Regions from separate parts of the Variovorax sp. PBL-E5 genome, predicted to be linked through region 1. Evidence: riboswitches for the same ligand, from Rfam matches in the RefSeq annotation. Region 1 holds a riboswitch; each other region holds the start of a gene.
What was found. Region 1 has a riboswitch for glycine ahead of WDLP6_RS21050 (D-amino acid dehydrogenase). Riboswitches for the same ligand answer to the same signal wherever they lie in the genome.
Positions count from the first base shown of each region.

Region 2: it holds a riboswitch for glycine, as region 1 does, so the genes downstream of both, gcvT (glycine cleavage system aminomethyltransferase GcvT) here and WDLP6_RS21050 (D-amino acid dehydrogenase) in region 1, are expected to answer to the same signal.
Region 3: it holds a riboswitch for glycine, as region 1 does, so the genes downstream of both, WDLP6_RS02410 (FAD-dependent oxidoreductase) here and WDLP6_RS21050 (D-amino acid dehydrogenase) in region 1, are expected to answer to the same signal.

Region 1 is NZ_LR594671.1:4,342,167-4,347,464, forward strand. It holds gene WDLP6_RS21035 (hypothetical protein) at 26-382, opposite strand; gene WDLP6_RS21040 (hypothetical protein) at 392-559, opposite strand; gene WDLP6_RS21045 (PDR/VanB family oxidoreductase) at 862-1,818, opposite strand; glycine riboswitch at 1,974-2,063, shown strand; glycine riboswitch at 2,079-2,183, shown strand; gene WDLP6_RS21050 (D-amino acid dehydrogenase) at 2,271-3,575, shown strand; gene WDLP6_RS21055 (porin) at 3,961-5,190, shown strand; gene WDLP6_RS21060 (LysR family transcriptional regulator) at 5,222-5,298, shown strand, end outside.
Region 2 is NZ_LR594671.1:2,184,152-2,189,449, reverse strand. It holds gene WDLP6_RS10705 (electron transfer flavoprotein-ubiquinone oxidoreductase) at 25-1,719, shown strand; gene WDLP6_RS10700 (hypothetical protein) at 1,925-2,422, shown strand; glycine riboswitch at 2,461-2,559, shown strand; glycine riboswitch at 2,577-2,689, shown strand; gene gcvT (glycine cleavage system aminomethyltransferase GcvT) at 2,736-3,911, shown strand; gene gcvH (glycine cleavage system protein GcvH) at 3,967-4,341, shown strand; gene gcvP (aminomethyl-transferring glycine dehydrogenase) at 4,379-5,298, shown strand, end outside.
Region 3 is NZ_LR594671.1:492,813-498,110, reverse strand. It holds gene WDLP6_RS02425 (MFS transporter) at 1-960, opposite strand, end outside; gene WDLP6_RS02420 (hypothetical protein) at 982-1,827, opposite strand; gene WDLP6_RS02415 (helix-turn-helix domain-containing protein) at 1,948-2,682, shown strand; glycine riboswitch at 2,836-2,943, shown strand; gene WDLP6_RS02410 (FAD-dependent oxidoreductase) at 3,016-4,260, shown strand; gene WDLP6_RS02405 (FIST signal transduction protein) at 4,283-5,298, opposite strand, start outside.

The DNA.
Region 1 (5,298 bases):
CGGCGCCCAAGCCGCTGCCCCGCGCTCAGGTTGGCGCGCAGCGGGCGTAGACCAGCGCGAGGTAGTCGACGTGCCTGCGCAGCACCTCGAGCTGCTGCAGCGTCGAGCCCTGGACCCGCTCGTCGGGGTCGAACTTCAGGCTGCCGTCCGGCATCAGGATGAAGTGCATTTCCGCGCGGGGCGCGCCGGTGGCGTTCAGGTAGCCGCAACCCGTGCGGGTGCTGCGGTTGTAGGTCACGTTCGAGAACGCCGCGACACCGGACGCGGGGAGCTTGCGCTTGACCTGCATCTCGACCTGCCACACCGGCCAATAGAACCACCAGGCGGCGGTACAACCGGCAAAGACGGCAAGGCCGACCAGGGTGCAGACGAGTGCTCGCATGACTTGCTCCTACTCAGGTGGAATGAAGCGCATGGCCACCCTGCCCAGGGCGGTCAGTTCGGTCACCGTCGCTGTCCCCTGGCCCGGCCTGGCGCCCGGCGTGAAAGAGACCTTGACCCAGCCGCCGTCCCTGAGCGTGCGCAGGTGCTCGATCTCCTGGGCATTCGTGAACGTCATGGGCAGCGGGCCCAGGGCGAGGCGTTGGAGCAGGCTGTAGAGCATCGGCTTTTATCCGACGAACGATCCGAAGGCCAGGTTTCCCTGCCTCCCCATCGAACGGTGGCCTGCATGTGACTTCATGTAGCCAATTGTAATTACATGTAGTACCTAAGAACTAATCATTTCACGTGATGCATTTCACACGGGGGCGCGTTTTAAGGGGTGTTTTGTCTGCCTCGGCGGCTGGCAGAGCGGCCGAGCGGCGGGAAGCGCTGCCCTGGCTGCAGGCGCTGGACAGGGGTTTCCTGCCGATGACCGGCTCAAAGATCGAGAACGAGGTGTTCGCCGACGCAGCCCGACACGCAAACCATCATCGTCCGGTTCGAAGCGCGCTCCTCGCTCGAGAGCACCGAATCCCGGTGCGCCGGAATGCCCTCGAGCACCCGTGTCTCGCAGGCGCGGCAGACGCCCTCGCGGCAACCGCAATCGGCGTCGATGCCGGCTTGGTGCAGGGCATCGAGCAGCGCGACGCCCGGCTGTACGGCAAGGGTCCGGCCGGTGCGCGCCAGCGTCACCGTGTAGGGATGCTGCTGCCGCGACACCCCGTGCCCCGCATCCGCCGCAAAGCGTTCGACATGGACCTTCCTGAAGCCGAGTTCCTCGCAGATGCGTTCGAAGGCAGCAATCATCGGCGCCGGCCCGCAGCAATAGAAATCGCTCGCCGCCGGTTCGCCCGAGAGGAATTCGCGCAGATCGGGCGGCCTTCCCTGCTCTTCGTCGAAGTGGAAGCTGACGCTCTTCGACGACCCGAGCCGTTCGCAGAATGCTGCCTCCGGCCGGGACCGCGCGCAGTACAGCAGCGACGCCGGCTTGCCCAGCGCCGCGAGCCGCTCGTGCATGGCGAGGATCGGCGTGATGCCGATGCCGCCCGCCAGCAGGACCGACCTCGACGCTTCGGTATTCAGCGGGAAATGATTGCGCGGCGGCGAGATGTCCAGCATCGACCCGACCGCGAGCCGCTCGTGGACATGGCGCGATCCGCCGCGGCTGTTCCTGTCGTTGAGGATGGCGATCCGGTAGCGATCGCCTTCGGTGTCCGGGTTCAGCAGCGAGTAGCTGCGGACCAGATCCGGCGCCAGGTGCAGGTCGATGTGCGCCCCGGGCTCGAAGACCGGCAACGCTTCTCGCGTGCGCGGACGCAGCTCGAGGCTCACGATGTGCCGGGCTTCGCGGCGGACGGCGCTCACCGTCACGTGCAAAAGAGAAGAGCTGTTCATGGTCGCTTCGCGTTTCGATATCCGATAGGGCAGAAGCGAAAATTGTCGAAGGCCGTGGACGAAAGAAAAAATCGTTCCTTTGGATGCGAGGCATCGCGCGAAGTGATGCATCGCGTCGCACGCGCTCATCGACCGCGCGCCCTGCTTCGGTTAGACTCGCGCTCGCAGGAGAGCAGGCCGCGCGAGCGGCCTCACCGAAGGCGCAAACTCCCATAAACGCTCAGGTCGGCTCACGTGATGAGCCCGTACTGCAACCATCGTCAGAGCCGTCTGGAGAGCCATCACGCCACGTGATGCACCGAAGGAGCAAGCCCGCTGCGCCGCAGAGGGTGAATCTCTCAGGTACCGAGGACAGGGGGAGCGGCAACTTGAACATGCGTTCCGGTTGCTTTTCTTTTTGCAGCATCCGTTTCGCCGTGTTCGAGCGCCAAAACCTCGAAGGGGTTCTTGACATGCGCGTGATCGTTCTCGGCGCCGGCCTGCTCGGCGTCACCTCGGCCTACTACCTCCAGCAACTCGGCCACGACGTGACCGTGATCGACCGGCAGGCCACGCCGGCCGCCGAAACCAGCTTCGCCAACGGCGGCCAGATCTCGGTCAGCCATGCCGAGCCCTGGGCCAACCCGAGCGCGCCGCTCAAGGTGCTGCAATGGCTCGGCAAGGAAGACGCACCCCTGCTCTTTCGCTTCCGCGCCGACATGCGGCAGTGGCTCTGGGGCCTGCAGTTCCTGCGTGAATGCACGCCGGCGCGCACCCGCCACAACATCGAGCAGATCGTGCGGCTGGGCACCTACAGCCGCGCGACGCTGCAGCAGCTGCGCCGCGACACCGGCCTCGACTACGAGCAGCGCACGCAGGGCATCCTGCACTTCTACACGACCCAAAAGGAATTCGATGGCGCGCTCAAGCCCGCCGAGCAGATGCGCGCACTCGGCTGCGAACGCCAGGTGATCTCGGCCGACGAAGCCGTGCGGCTCGAACCCGCGCTGGCTCATATCCGCCCGCAGCTGGCCGGCGCCACCTACACGGCCGAGGACGAGTCGGGCGACGCCAACCGCTTCGCGCGCGAGCTGGTCAAGCTCTGCCAGGCGGCCGGTGTGAGGTTCCTCATGAGCCACACGGTGACCGCGATCCGCGAGGCCGGCGGCAGCATCGACCACGTCGAGGCGACCGACAGCGAAGGCCGCTTCCAGCGCATCCGCGGCGATGCCTTCGTGCTCGCGATGGGCTCGCTCAGCCCCCTCTATGCGGCGCCGTTGGGCATCCGGCTGCCGATCTATCCGGCCAAGGGCTATTCGGTCACGCTGCCGGTCATCGATGCCTCGAAGGCCTATCAGGTCTCGCTCACCGACGACGAATACAAGCTGGTGTTCTCGCGCTACACCTCGGCCACGGGCGACCGCATGCGCATCGCCGGCACGGCCGAACTCAACGGCTACGACCGCGACCTGAACCGCGTGCGCTGCGAGGCCATCGTGCGGCGCGTCGAGCAGCTGTTCCCCGGCGCCGGCGACACGACGCAGGCCCAGTTCTGGACCGGGCTGCGCCCCGCCACGCCGAGCAACGTGCCGCTGATCGGCGCCACCCGGTTGCCGAACCTGTTCCTCAACACCGGCCACGGCACGCTGGGCTGGACGCACGCCTGCGGTTCGGGCAAGTCGATCGCGCGCATCGTGAGCGGACTCGCGCCGGAGGTGGATTTCGCCTTCACCGGCGCGACGCCGCGGCCGCCGGTCCTCGGCTTGCAGGGCGCGTAGTTGCGCCGGAGTGATGGCGCAGCTATTGCGCCATCACATGGCTGCCATCGGAAAGAACGATTTTCCCATCGGTCGTTCGCTCTCTATTCTCGGGCTGCACCTGGCGCTTCATTGATGCCTGCCGAACAATTCAAAGAGGTTCACCCGATGTCCCCACGGATCCATCCCCGCATCGCACTGCGCCGGCATTCGGTGTGGACATAGCGCATTGACGACGGCGGCGGCCGGTCGCGTTCGACCGCGCCCCGCGTCCGCAGGCAACCCGCCTGCACATCACGCCCTTTCTGCCCACAAGGCCCGCCGCGGCGGCCTCGGACAGGCGCGCGCGTGCGCGATCCCTGTGCGCTGCCGTGAGCCGGCCGTCGATTCCCAACGGAGACATGCAATGAAGAGAAAAATATGGCTGACATCGGTGGCGCTGGCCGCCGCCGGCGCGGCCTCGGCCCAGTCGTCCATCACCGTGTTCGGCACGATCGATACCGCGATCAGCGGCTACTCGAACCGCTCGACGGACCCGAACGGGCCGACGCTGCTGAACCCCTTCTACGTCAACCGGGGCAGCGTGACGACGAGCCAGACCGCGCTCACCAATTCCAACTATTTCGCCAGCCGCATCGGCTTTCGCGGCACGGAGGACCTCGGCGGCGGACTGGCTGCGAGCTTCTGGCTCGAAGCGCCGTTCTCGAGCGACGACGGACAGACCGGCATCACCACCTTCTCGCGCCGGTCCACTGTCAGCCTCTTGGGCGGCTTCGGCGAGATCCGACTCGGGCGCGACTACACCGCGACGGTCTGGAACGACACCGCGCTGGACCCGTTCACCACCTTCGGTGTCGGCACCAACCTGATCCTGCGACCGAGCTTCGCGCTGAACTCCTTCGCGCCTTCCTACACCACGCCCGCCGGCACGGCCAACGTGACCGGCAACAACTACCTGCGCGCCAGCAACATGGTCGCCTACTTCCTGCCGCCGGATCTCGGCGGCTTCTATGGCCAGGTGCAATACGCGTTCGGCGAACGCACGCACTACAGCCCCGGCAATTTCACGCCGGTCGGTGCCGAGACGCGCGCGGGCCGCTACGTCGGCGCGCGCTTCGGCTGGGCCAACGGACCGATCAACATCGCGGCGGCGTATGGCGAAAGCACCCTGGACAGCAACTACGACGCCGGCAGCACGGCGAAGCTCGATACCTTCAACATCGCCGGCTCCTACGACTTCGGTCCGGTGAAATTGTTCGCCGAACTCTCCAGGGTCAAGCGCAAGGTCGACGATGTGGTTGCACCGCCCGCACCCGTGAACACCATCGACGTCAACGGCTACATGCTGGGGCTGATGGCGCCCATCGGTCCCGGCCTGATCCGCGCCAGCTACGGCAATGTGCGCTACGACACTCACCAGACAGTGCCTGGCAGCCCGGGCGATCCACGCGCCGACCAATGGGCGCTGGGCTACGTCCACAATCTGTCGAAGCGCACGGCGTTGTATGCCACCGTGGCCCGCATCCGCAACAGGAACGGCGCCAACCTGAGCGTCGGCGGCCCGGCGTTCGTGACCACCGGTTTCGTTCCGAAGACCTCGACCGGCTACGACCTGGGTATCCGCCACAACTTCTGATGCCCGACGGTTCGGGCAGACTGGGAGCGAGATGAATTTTCTGAAGCTCGATCTGAATCTCCTGGTCGCGCTGGACGCCCTGCTGACGGACCCGCACGTCACGCGCGC
Region 2 (5,298 bases), 2.2 Mb from region 1:
AAAAACATTATCGACGAGACCCAGATGACGCACGACGAAATACTTGCCAAGTTCGGCCCGAGGGAAGCCATGGAATACGACGTGGTCGTGGTCGGTGCCGGCCCCGCCGGCCTCTCGACCGCGATCCACCTGAAGCAACTGGCCGCATCCCACGGCAAGGAGATCTCGGTCGTCGTGCTCGAGAAGGGCTCGGAGCCCGGCGCGCACATCCTCTCCGGCGCCATCATGGATCCGCGCGCGCTGTTCGAACTGCTGCCCGACTGGGAAGAACTCGGCGCGCCGCTCAACCAGCCCGTCACCCGGGACACCTTCCTCATGCTCAGCGAGAAGGGCGCGACGCGCACGCCCAACTTCATGCTGCCGCACAACTTCCACAACGAAGGCAACTACATCGTCAGCCTCGGCAATGTGGTGCGCTGGCTGGCGCAGCAGGCCGAGGCGCTCGGCGTCGAGATCTTCCCGGGCTTTCCGGCGGCCGAGGTGCTCTACACCGACGACGGCAAGGTGCGCGGCGTCGCCACCGGCAATCTGGGCATCGGCAAGGACGGCGAGCCGACCGACAACTTCCAGCTCGGCATGGAGCTGCACGCCAAGTACACCGTGTTCGCCGAGGGCGCGCGCGGCCATCTCGGGCGCCAGCTGATCGCGAAGTACAAGCTGGACGAGGGCAAGGATCCGCAGGCCTACGGCATCGGCATCAAGGAACTGTGGGAGATCGATCCCGCGCGCCACGAGCCGGGCCTGGCCATCCACACCGCAGGCTGGCCGCTGCCGTCGGACACCTATGGCGGCTCCTTCGTCTACCACGCCGAGAACAACCAGCTGATCATCGGCTACGTGGTCGGGCTCGACTACCAGAACCCCTACATGAGCCCCTTCGAGGAGTTCCAGCGCTTCAAGACGCATCCCAACATCCGCTGGTATTTCGAAGGCCAGGACAAGGGCCTCAAGGCGCCCAAGCGCCTGAGCTACGGCGCACGCGCGATCACCGCCGGCGGCCTGCTCTCGCTGCCCAAGACGGTGTTCCCCGGCGGCGCGCTGGTCGGCTGCGAGGCCGGCTACCTGAACGCGAGCCGCATCAAGGGCAGCCATGCCGCCATCAAGACCGGCATGCTGGTGGCCGACGCGGCCTACGAGGCCGTGATGGCCGGCCGGCAGCACGACGAACTCACGGCCTACCCCGCGGCCTTCGAGAAGAGCTGGCTGCGCACCGAACTCAACAAGGCACGCAACTTCAAGCAGTGGTTCAAGAAGGGCCTGGCGGTCGGCACGGTGATGACCGGCATCGAGCAGTTCGTGCTGCGCGGCCACATCCCATGGACGATTCACCGCACCGAGGCCGATCACCAGCGCCTCAAGCGGGCATCGGCCAGCAAGAAGATCGCCTACCCGAAACCGGACAACAAGCTCACCTTCGACCGGCTGTCGTCGGTCTTCGTGAGCAACACCAACCACGAAGAGAACCAGCCCGCGCACCTGACGCTCAAGGACGCGACGGTGCCGACCCGGATCAACCTGCCCGACTACGCCGGCCCCGAGAGCCGCTACTGTCCCGCCGGCGTGTACGAGTTCGTGCCGGATGAGGGCGGCAAGGAGCGCCTGCAGATCAATGCGCAGAACTGCGTGCATTGCAAGACCTGCGACATCAAGGATCCGACGCAGAACATCGTGTGGGTGACGCCCGAGGGCGGCGGCGGGCCGAACTACGTCGGCATGTGACGGGCTTTCTCCCTCCTCCTCTGGGGGAGGGTTGGGGTGGGGGCACCGGGCCTTTGAACTGTGCGTTGCGCGTGACGTGAGGCCGGAGCCGGGAATTCGCCCCGGCCGACAGCCTCAACAGAAATCGCACCCTTCGAATCACCCATTCACAAAGCCGTCACACCCACCCCCGATGCTGCAAGGCTCGCCCGCAAGCCAGCATCCCATGTTCCTCATCAAGACCGACAAGGCCCATCAAGAACTCCAGCCCGGCCGCCGGACCCTCGGCCAGCGTGAGCGCGCCCTGCTGCTGATGGCCAACGGCCATCGCTCGGTGACCGACTTCGGCGAGCTCTTCGGCGGCCGCGAGCAGGCCAGCCGCGTCGCGGCCCAGTTGATGGACACCGGCTATCTGCAGCACCGCCAGCCGGCCCCGCAGCCCGAACCCGCCGTGGCCGTCGCCGCCGATGTCTTCGACGGCAAGCGGTCGCTCGCCACCACGCGGATGTTCCTGTTCGACCTCTGCGAGCGCATGTTCGTGCGGCGCGACCCGCCGCTGGCCGAACGCTTCCGTGAGGCCTTGCGCGCAGCGCGCGACCGCGAATCGATGCTGGCGACGGCCAACGCCATGCTCGAGGCGATCGAGCAGGCCGCCGGCGCCGAGCGCGCCGAATCGATCCGCGAGCGCATCGACAAGCTGCTGCCCGCCCTGCCCCTGCATTGAACCGATCGGCGGCGCCGGGCGCCACCGATCCCTTACACTCACCAGGGTCAGGAGAGAGCCCCGCCCCGCGGAGCCGCCGAAGGCGCAGGTCCCACCGATCCACGGGCCCGAACGCTCAGGCAAAAGGACTGACGAAGCGCCGATCTTTTTCGCGCGTTTCCTTGCTGGAGAGAGCCGGCCCGCCGCGCAAGCGCAGGGCCGTCCACCGAAGGAGCAAACCCCGATCGTGGGGCGAATCTCTCAGGTAAAGCGGACAGCAGGGGTGGCCCATGGCTCGCGCCATGGAACGAGACTGCCCCTTTTGGAGAGTGCCTTGGCCTCCTCATCCGCATCCGCATCCGGTGACGATCTTCAGAAGACACCGCTGTACGACCTGCACGTGGAACTCGGCGCACGCATGGTGCCCTTCGCCGGCTATTCGATGCCCGTGCAGTACCCGGCCGGCCTGATGGCCGAGCACAAGCACACGCGCAGTGCCGCCGGCCTGTTCGACATCTCGCACATGGGCCAGCTCCGGCTGGTCGGTCCCGACGCCGCGGCCGCGTTCGAAACCCTGATGCCGGTCGACGTCGTCGGGCTGGCGGCCGGCCGGCAGCGCTACGGCCTGCTGCTGAACGACGACGGCGGCATCCTCGACGACCTGATGTTCTTCAACGAAGGCAAGGATTCGCTCTTCGTGATCGTCAACGGCGCCTGCAAGAAGGCCGACATCGCCCACATCACCGTGAAGATCGGCGCACGCTGCCAGGTGCAGCCCCTGCCCGACCACGCCCTGCTGGCGCTGCAGGGGCCACAGGCTGCGGCGACGCTGGCGCGGCTGTCGCCAGGGATCGAGCGCTTCGTCTTCATGACCGGCGGTGCGGTGCAGATCGGCGGCATCGCCGCCTTCGTCACGCGCAGCGGCTACACCGGCGAGGACGGCTTCGAGATCTCGGTCGCCGCGCAGGACGCCGAGGCGCTGGCCCGCCTGCTGCTCGCGCAGGCCGAGGTCAAGCCCGTCGGCCTGGGCGCACGCAATTCGCTGCGGCTCGAAGCGGGGCTGTGCCTCTACGGCAACGACATCGACGAGACGACCACGCCGGTCGAGGCCTCGCTCGGGTGGGCGATGCAGAAGGTGCGCCGCGCCGGCGGCGCGCGCGAGGGCGGCTTTCCCGGCGCCGCGAAGGTGCTGGCGCAACTCGTCGCCGCCAGCGGCACGGCCGGCCACCTCGACCACCACACGCTCAAGCGCAAGCGCGTCGGCCTGGTGGCGCTGGAACGCGTGCCGGTGCGCGACGGCACGCTGCTCGAATCCTTCGAAGGCCAGCCGATCGGCCACGTGACCAGCGGCCTGCTCGGCCCCACGGTCGACCGGCCGGTCGCGATGGCCTATGTGGCGCTCGCCTACGCCGAACCCGGCACGCGCATCCAGGCCATGGTGCGCGGCAAGGCGGTGCCGATGGAAGTCAGCACCATGCCCTTCGTGCCCGCCCACTACTTCAGAGGCTGAGCCTCGACCCGATTCCTTCCATTCAAGCGGCCCATTTTTTCCAGGAGATTCCTTCATGACCATCAAGTACACCAAGGACCACGAATGGGTCCAGCCCGGGGACGGCAACACCGCCACGGTCGGCATCACGCTGCATGCGCAGGATGCGCTCGGCGACGTGGTCTTCGTCGACCTGCCCCCGATCGGCAAGACCTTCGCGCAGGGCGAGATCGCCGGCGTGGTCGAGTCGGTCAAGGCCGCGGCCGACGTGTTCATGCCCGTGTCGGGCGAGATCACCGAAGTCAACGAAGCGCTGCGCGCCGACCCTTCGCTGGCCAACAGCGACCCGACCGGTGCCGGCTGGTTCTTCAAGGTGCGCCTCGGCGAGCCGGCGCAGCTCGACGCGCTGCTCGACGCCACGGCCTATCAGAAATTCGCCGACGAAGCCTGATTCGCCCCCTCCCTGCCCGACCGCACGACTGCCCTCCATGCCGACGCCCGTCCAGACCTCCTTACCCTCGCTGCGCTATCTCGAGAACGCCGAGGAATTCATTGCCCGCCACATCGGCATCGAAGCCGCCGACGAGGCACCCATGCTGTCCGCCATCGGCTCGAAGTCGCGCGCCGAACTGATCGACGGCATCGTGCCGCCGGCCATCCGCCGCCGCGCACCGATGCGTCTGCCGGCGCCGGCGACGGAGGCCGACGCGCTGGCCGAGCTCAAGGCCATCGCGGTCAAGAACAAGGTGGCGCGCAGCTTCATCGGCCAGGGCTACTACGGCACCCACACGCCCGGCGTGATCCTGCGCAACGTGCTGGAAAACCCCGCCTGGTACACCGCCTACACGCCCTACCAGGCCGAGATCTCGCAGGGCCGCATGGAGGCGCTGCTCAACTTCCAGACCATGGTCTGCGACCTCACGGGCATGGCGATCGCCAACGCCTCGATGCTCGACGAGGCCACCGCGGCGGCCGAGGCGATGACGCTGGCGCGGCGCAGCGTCAAGAGCAAGAGCAACGTGTTCCTGGTGTCGGGCGACTGCCACCCGCAGACCATCGAGGTGATCCGCACGCGCGCCGTGCCGCTCGGCATCGAGGTCCGGGTCAGCACGGTGTCGGAAACCCTGCCGCACCTGATGGCCAGCGGCGCCTTCTTCGGCGTGCTGGCGCAGTACCCCGCCACCACCGGCCAGGTGCATGACCTGCGTCCGCTGGCCGGCCATGCGCACCAGTGCGAGGCCGCCTTCTGCGTTGCGGCCGACCTGCTGGCGCTCACGCTGCTGGCGCCGCCCGGCGAATGGGATGCCGACATCGTCTGCGGCACCACGCAGCGCTTCGGCATGCCGATGTGCAACGGCGGCCCGCATGCGGCCTACCTGGCCTGCCGCGACGCGTTCAAGCGCTCGCT
Region 3 (5,298 bases), 3.8 Mb from region 1:
GCTCATGCCGATCGCGCCCAGCGGCACCAGGCCGATCTCCACCTGGCGCCGGCTCAGCGTCTCGCACAGCAGCGAGCCGATGCCGATGCCGACCGAGAACACCACCAGCAGCAGCGATGCCACCTGCTCGTCCCCATGCAGCACTTCCTTGGCGAAGCTCGGGAACTGGCTCAGGAACACGGCACCGAAGAACCACATCCACGAGATGCCGAGCAGCGAGCGGAAGACCACCAGGTTGCCGTGGGCGAGCTTCAGGTTGTGCCAGGTTTCGCTGACGGGATTCCAGTTGATTCGCAGGCCCGGGTCGGTGGCCGGGGTGCGCGGGATTGCCTGCGCCACGCCGCGCCCCGCCAGCGCCAGCAGCACACAGGCCACCGCCACCGCGGTATGGCCGATCTGCGGCACCGCGACCAGGAGGCCGCCGGCCACCTGCCCGAGCAGGATGGCGACGAAGGTCCCCATCTCGACCACGCCGTTGCCGCCGGTGAGTTCGTGCGCCTCCAGCACCTGCGGCAGGTAGGCGTACTTGACCGGACCGAAGAGTGTCGAATGCAGCCCCATCAGGAACACACAGCCCAGCAGCACCGCGGCATCCGCACGCATGAAGCCCCAGGCCGCGATCCCCATGATCACGATCTCGAGGTTCTTCACGAAGCGGATCATCTTCGTCTTGTCGTACTTGTCGGTGAGCTGGCCCGAGGTCGCGGAGAAAAGCAGGAAGGGCAGGATGAAGAGCGCACCGATCGCCAACCCCGCCATCGCCGGCGGCATCCAGCCGAGCTGGAGTTGGTAGGTCACCATCACCGTGAAGGCGAACTTGAACAGGTTGTCGTTGGCCGCGCCCGCGAACTGGGTCCAGAAGAAGGGTGCGAAGCGTCGCTGCCCCAGCAACGCGAACTGGTTGGCGTGCGCCGGCGCGTCGGGCGCGAGGACGAGGGAAGCGTCGGCAGGGATGGTCATGCGAATGCCCTTGCGGGTTCCTCAGGCCGTCACTGCGGCCGCGCCCGGATTGTGCCGCAGCGTCCGACGACCCATGGCCTGCAGTGCATGGAGCACGGGCAATCCCGCCAGCGCGGCCGTCAGATGCTTGAGCGTGTGGCCGGATACCAGCTGATGCGTGGCCTGGAAGATCGCGCCGTCCGAGAACTCGAAGAACTTCGCCAACGCATAGAAGAAGACCACCCAGCCGAGCCTGAGCCCGACCGCGCCATGCATCGGCCTGCCGAGCGCCAGCGTCAGCACCAGCGCCATGCCGCCGAACTGGACCAGTCCCCATGGCAGCATGTTGCCCGTCTCCTCGCAGACACCCACCGCCAGCAGCCCGGCCGCCAGCACGAACCACGCGGCCGGCCAGCCGGCGCGTGCACTGACCCGTTCGCAGACGGCGAAGCCGACCAGCCCCGCGAAGGCGACCGCCATGCCGGCGCGGTCCGCCGCCAGGCGCAGGTCGTCGGGCTGCAGGTGGTAGAAGGCCGAGCCGGCGGCGGTGAGGATCAGGCCGGCGAAGAACATCCAGGCGCAATCGAGGGCATTGACCGGCGGATGGACCATCGATGGCGGCAGCGGCACCGCATCCAGCACGTCTTCATGCGCCCGGTCGAGCCAGTGCAGCCAGCGCAGGCCCCAGAGCCCGATGACCAGGAAGGGCAGGTTGCTGAGCACATCCATCGCGTTCGGCAGCCCGTGCCAGGCCTGGGTATCGGCGAACACGGCCGGCGGCAGTTCGGTCGCTTGCAGATCCGGCCCGGCGACCGCAACCAAGGTCAGCAACGCGAACACGGACAGCAGGCCGCGCTCGCGGCGGGAAAGGGAAGACAGCAGGGACATGGCGGACTCCGTGGGGTGGCGGTGGGGCGGAATGTAGGTTGCCAACCCCCTCTCGGGCATCGAAAATCGATACGGAGCAATTTCCAACGCCCCTTGGTATCAACAGGCAATACTCTTCCCATGAGCACCACCGTCGACCTCGTCCAGGCCCTGAAGAACGAACTCAAGAATGCCCGCATGACCTATGCGGATCTCGCCAAGTCGCTCGACATGGCCGAGTCCAGCGTCAAGCGCATGCTCGCCAAGGGCGACATGCCGCTCACGCGGGTCGACGCGATCTGCCGCGCACTCAAGATCGATTTCGCCGAACTCGCCCGCCGTGTGGCCGACGATCAGCCCTTGCTGAAGGAGCTGACGCTCGAGCAGGAAAATGCCGTGGTCAAGGACAAGAAGCTGCTGCTGGTGGCGATCAACGTGCTGAGCCAGTGGACGCTGGAGCAGATCGTCACCGCCTACCGGATCAGCCAGGCCGAGTGCATCGGCTACCTGGCCCAGCTCGACCGCATCGGCATCATCGAGCTGCGTCCGCTGAACCGCTACCGCCTCAAGCTGGCCAAGACCTTCCGCTGGCGCCCGCATGGCCCGGTGATGGATTTCTTCCGCGAGAACGTGGTGCTCGACTACTACAAGGGCGGCTTCGACGGGCCGGCCGAAGGCCTGCTGCTGGTCCACGGCTCGATCAGCCGCTCGCTGGCGCCCGCCTTCCTCGAACGCCTGCAGCGCGTGGCCCAGGACTTCGCCCAGCAGCACCAGACCGACCAGAAGCTGTCGCCCAAGGAACGCGAGGGCTATACCTTGCTGCTCGGCATGCGCAACTGGGAATTCGAGCTTTTCACGCGCCTGCGCCGGGCTTGAGCGGGTCGCCCACATGATTCAAGAAACCGGTTTCTGCGCTGGACTACCGATCGCAGAAAAGCGGATGATCCCCACCATCCCACCGATGGCGCAAACTCCCATGAACGCTCAGGTGAATCGCCGAAGGCGATTCGGTCACTGCATCGTTGTTGATCAATCGCCGACTGGAGAGCCGCCGCGGCACGCGGCGCTCCGAAGGAGCAAGCCCGCTGCGGGTCGCACGCGGGTGAATCTCTCAGGTACAAGGACAGGGGAGCGGCAGTCTGAACCCCGGGTGAAGGCCGCCATCCGCGCCGCCACCCGCCGTTCGTGCCATCCCCAAAGGATACGGACATGCGCGTGATTGTTCTGGGCGCCGGCCTGCTCGGCGTCGCATCGGCCTACTACCTGCAACAGCTGGGCCACGAGGTGACGGTGGTCGACCGGCACGCGAGCCCCGCGGCCAAGGCGCGCGGCCGCGTGAACCGCCATGAGGAAGGCGCCGCAGCGCAGCCGGCGGCACTGTCCTCATCCCCTGCCGGCACGAAGCGCAAGGAATCGGCGCTGTACAGCCGCCTGCGAAGGCACTTGGCCCGGCTGCTCGACCGTGCCATCGGCGAACGCCGCAAGTCCGATCCGTTCGAGCATCTCGTTCGCCTGGCCGCCTACAGCCGCGAAAGCGTGCGCGCGCTGAGCGACGAAGCCGGCATGCCCCAGAGCGCGCGCACCGCAGGCCTGCTGAGCCTTTACACGGACGCTGCCGCTTTCGAGGACCGCACGGCCCGCGCCGCGCACTGGAACAGGCTGGGCTGCGAAGAACGCCTGCTCTCGCCCGAGGACGCGCTGCGCATCGAGCCGGCGCTGCAGGCGATGCGCATAGGCCTCGCCGGCGCGGCCTATACGCAGGACGACCCGGCGCGCGATCCGGCCCAGTTCGCGGCCAGCCTCGTCTTCCTGTGCCGCGCGGCCGGGGTCCGCTTCGCGATGAAGCACACGGTGGTGTCGCTGCACGAGCGCGAGGGCCGCATCGACCACGTCGAACTGCGCGATGCCGGCGGCCGGCCCACGGCCATGCGCGCCCAGGCCTATGTGCTCGCGCTCGGCGCGGCCGGCGCGCCGCATGCGCAGCAACTGGGCATCGCGATGCCGCTGCGCCACCTGCGCGAGTACATCGTCACGATGCCGATCAAGGATGCCGCCCGCGCTCCGCGCGTAACCCTGCGGGACCGCCAGGGCAAGCTGCGCATCACGCGCATCGAGACGCCGGCGGGCGATTCCCTGCGGGTCTCGGGCTTCGCGCGCGACCGCCTCGACGAGGAAGGCGAAGCCGACTCCGATCGCTTCGACGCCATCCTGCGCCGCTTCGAGCAGTTGTTCCCCGGCGCCGCCGACACGGCGCACGCCACGCTCGAAACCGTCGGGCATGCGGTGAGCCGGAACGGGCTGCCCATGATCGGCAAGACGCGGCTGCCCAACCTGTTCCTCAACACCGCGCCCGGCGCGCATGGCTGGGTGCACGTCTGCGGCGCCGGCAAGTCGATCGCCCGGATCATGAGCGGCCTGCGGCCCGAACTCGAGTTCGCCTTCCGCGGCATGTAGGCCGGCGCAGGCCGCCTCGCGCTCAATCGGCGCCGATGAAGACCGTCAGCACGCCGGTGTAGCCGTACAGGTGATGCCGCGCGATCTCGCCGGCCGCGAAGAAGCCGACCAGCGGCACGTCGCCGAGCGCATGCCGCACGATCTGCAGCTCCGCGCCGGGCGCGCCGAAATGCGGGCCGCCGCGGCCGGAGCAGCTCACGTACACCGCGCCCGCGATGCGGCGTGCGGGATGGGGCGCGGCCTCGGCCTCGCCGGCCGCGACCGCGCGCGCCGTCGCCAGCGTCTGCTCCTCGGGTTCGAGTTCCTCGCGGATCTCGGCACAGACACGCATGAGATCGGCGCGCGCCGCCTGCGCATTGCGGCGGCAGAAGGTCATGCGCATGCCGGCTTCGGCGACGTCGGCGATCGCCACGCCGCGACGCGTCGGATCGAGCCCGATGATGTGCCGCACCAGCACGTCGGCGCCCAGGTCGCCGGTGCGCCGGATGCCGTCGCTGCCCGCATCGGCGAGACCGACCAGCGTGGCGCGCACCGCGTCGATCGCCTGCTGCGGCATGTCGAGCGACACATGCAGATCGGCCAGCAGCACGTCGAGCGCCGGTTCGCCGTCGAGCTTGAGCAGCAGGTTGCCGTCGGCTTCGGTGATCTCGCGTTCGCGCGACACCGGCTGACAGCCCTGCGTGACGCGCGAGACCAGCCGCACGCCTTCGCCGAACACCACGCCCGAGAGGCCGCCCGAGAACACGCCGCCCGCCGCGCCATGGCCGCGGATGTTGCCGTTGCCGCCGATGGCGAACTGCAGGGCGCCGCCACGCCCCGACGACAGACCGCCGAACAGATAGCCGGTGTCGGTGCGCCCGGCCATTTCCGCGATCAGCTCGGTGAGATCCTGCGTGGCGGGGTCGGCATGCACGAGCGCCGTGTGCGGCGCAAAGCCGCTCGTCTCGGAACTGGCCAGAGGCGCGACGCCGGAGAACACGCGGTACTGGTCGCTCGGCAGCTGGCACAGCATCACGCTCAACGCGGGTTCGTCGAAGT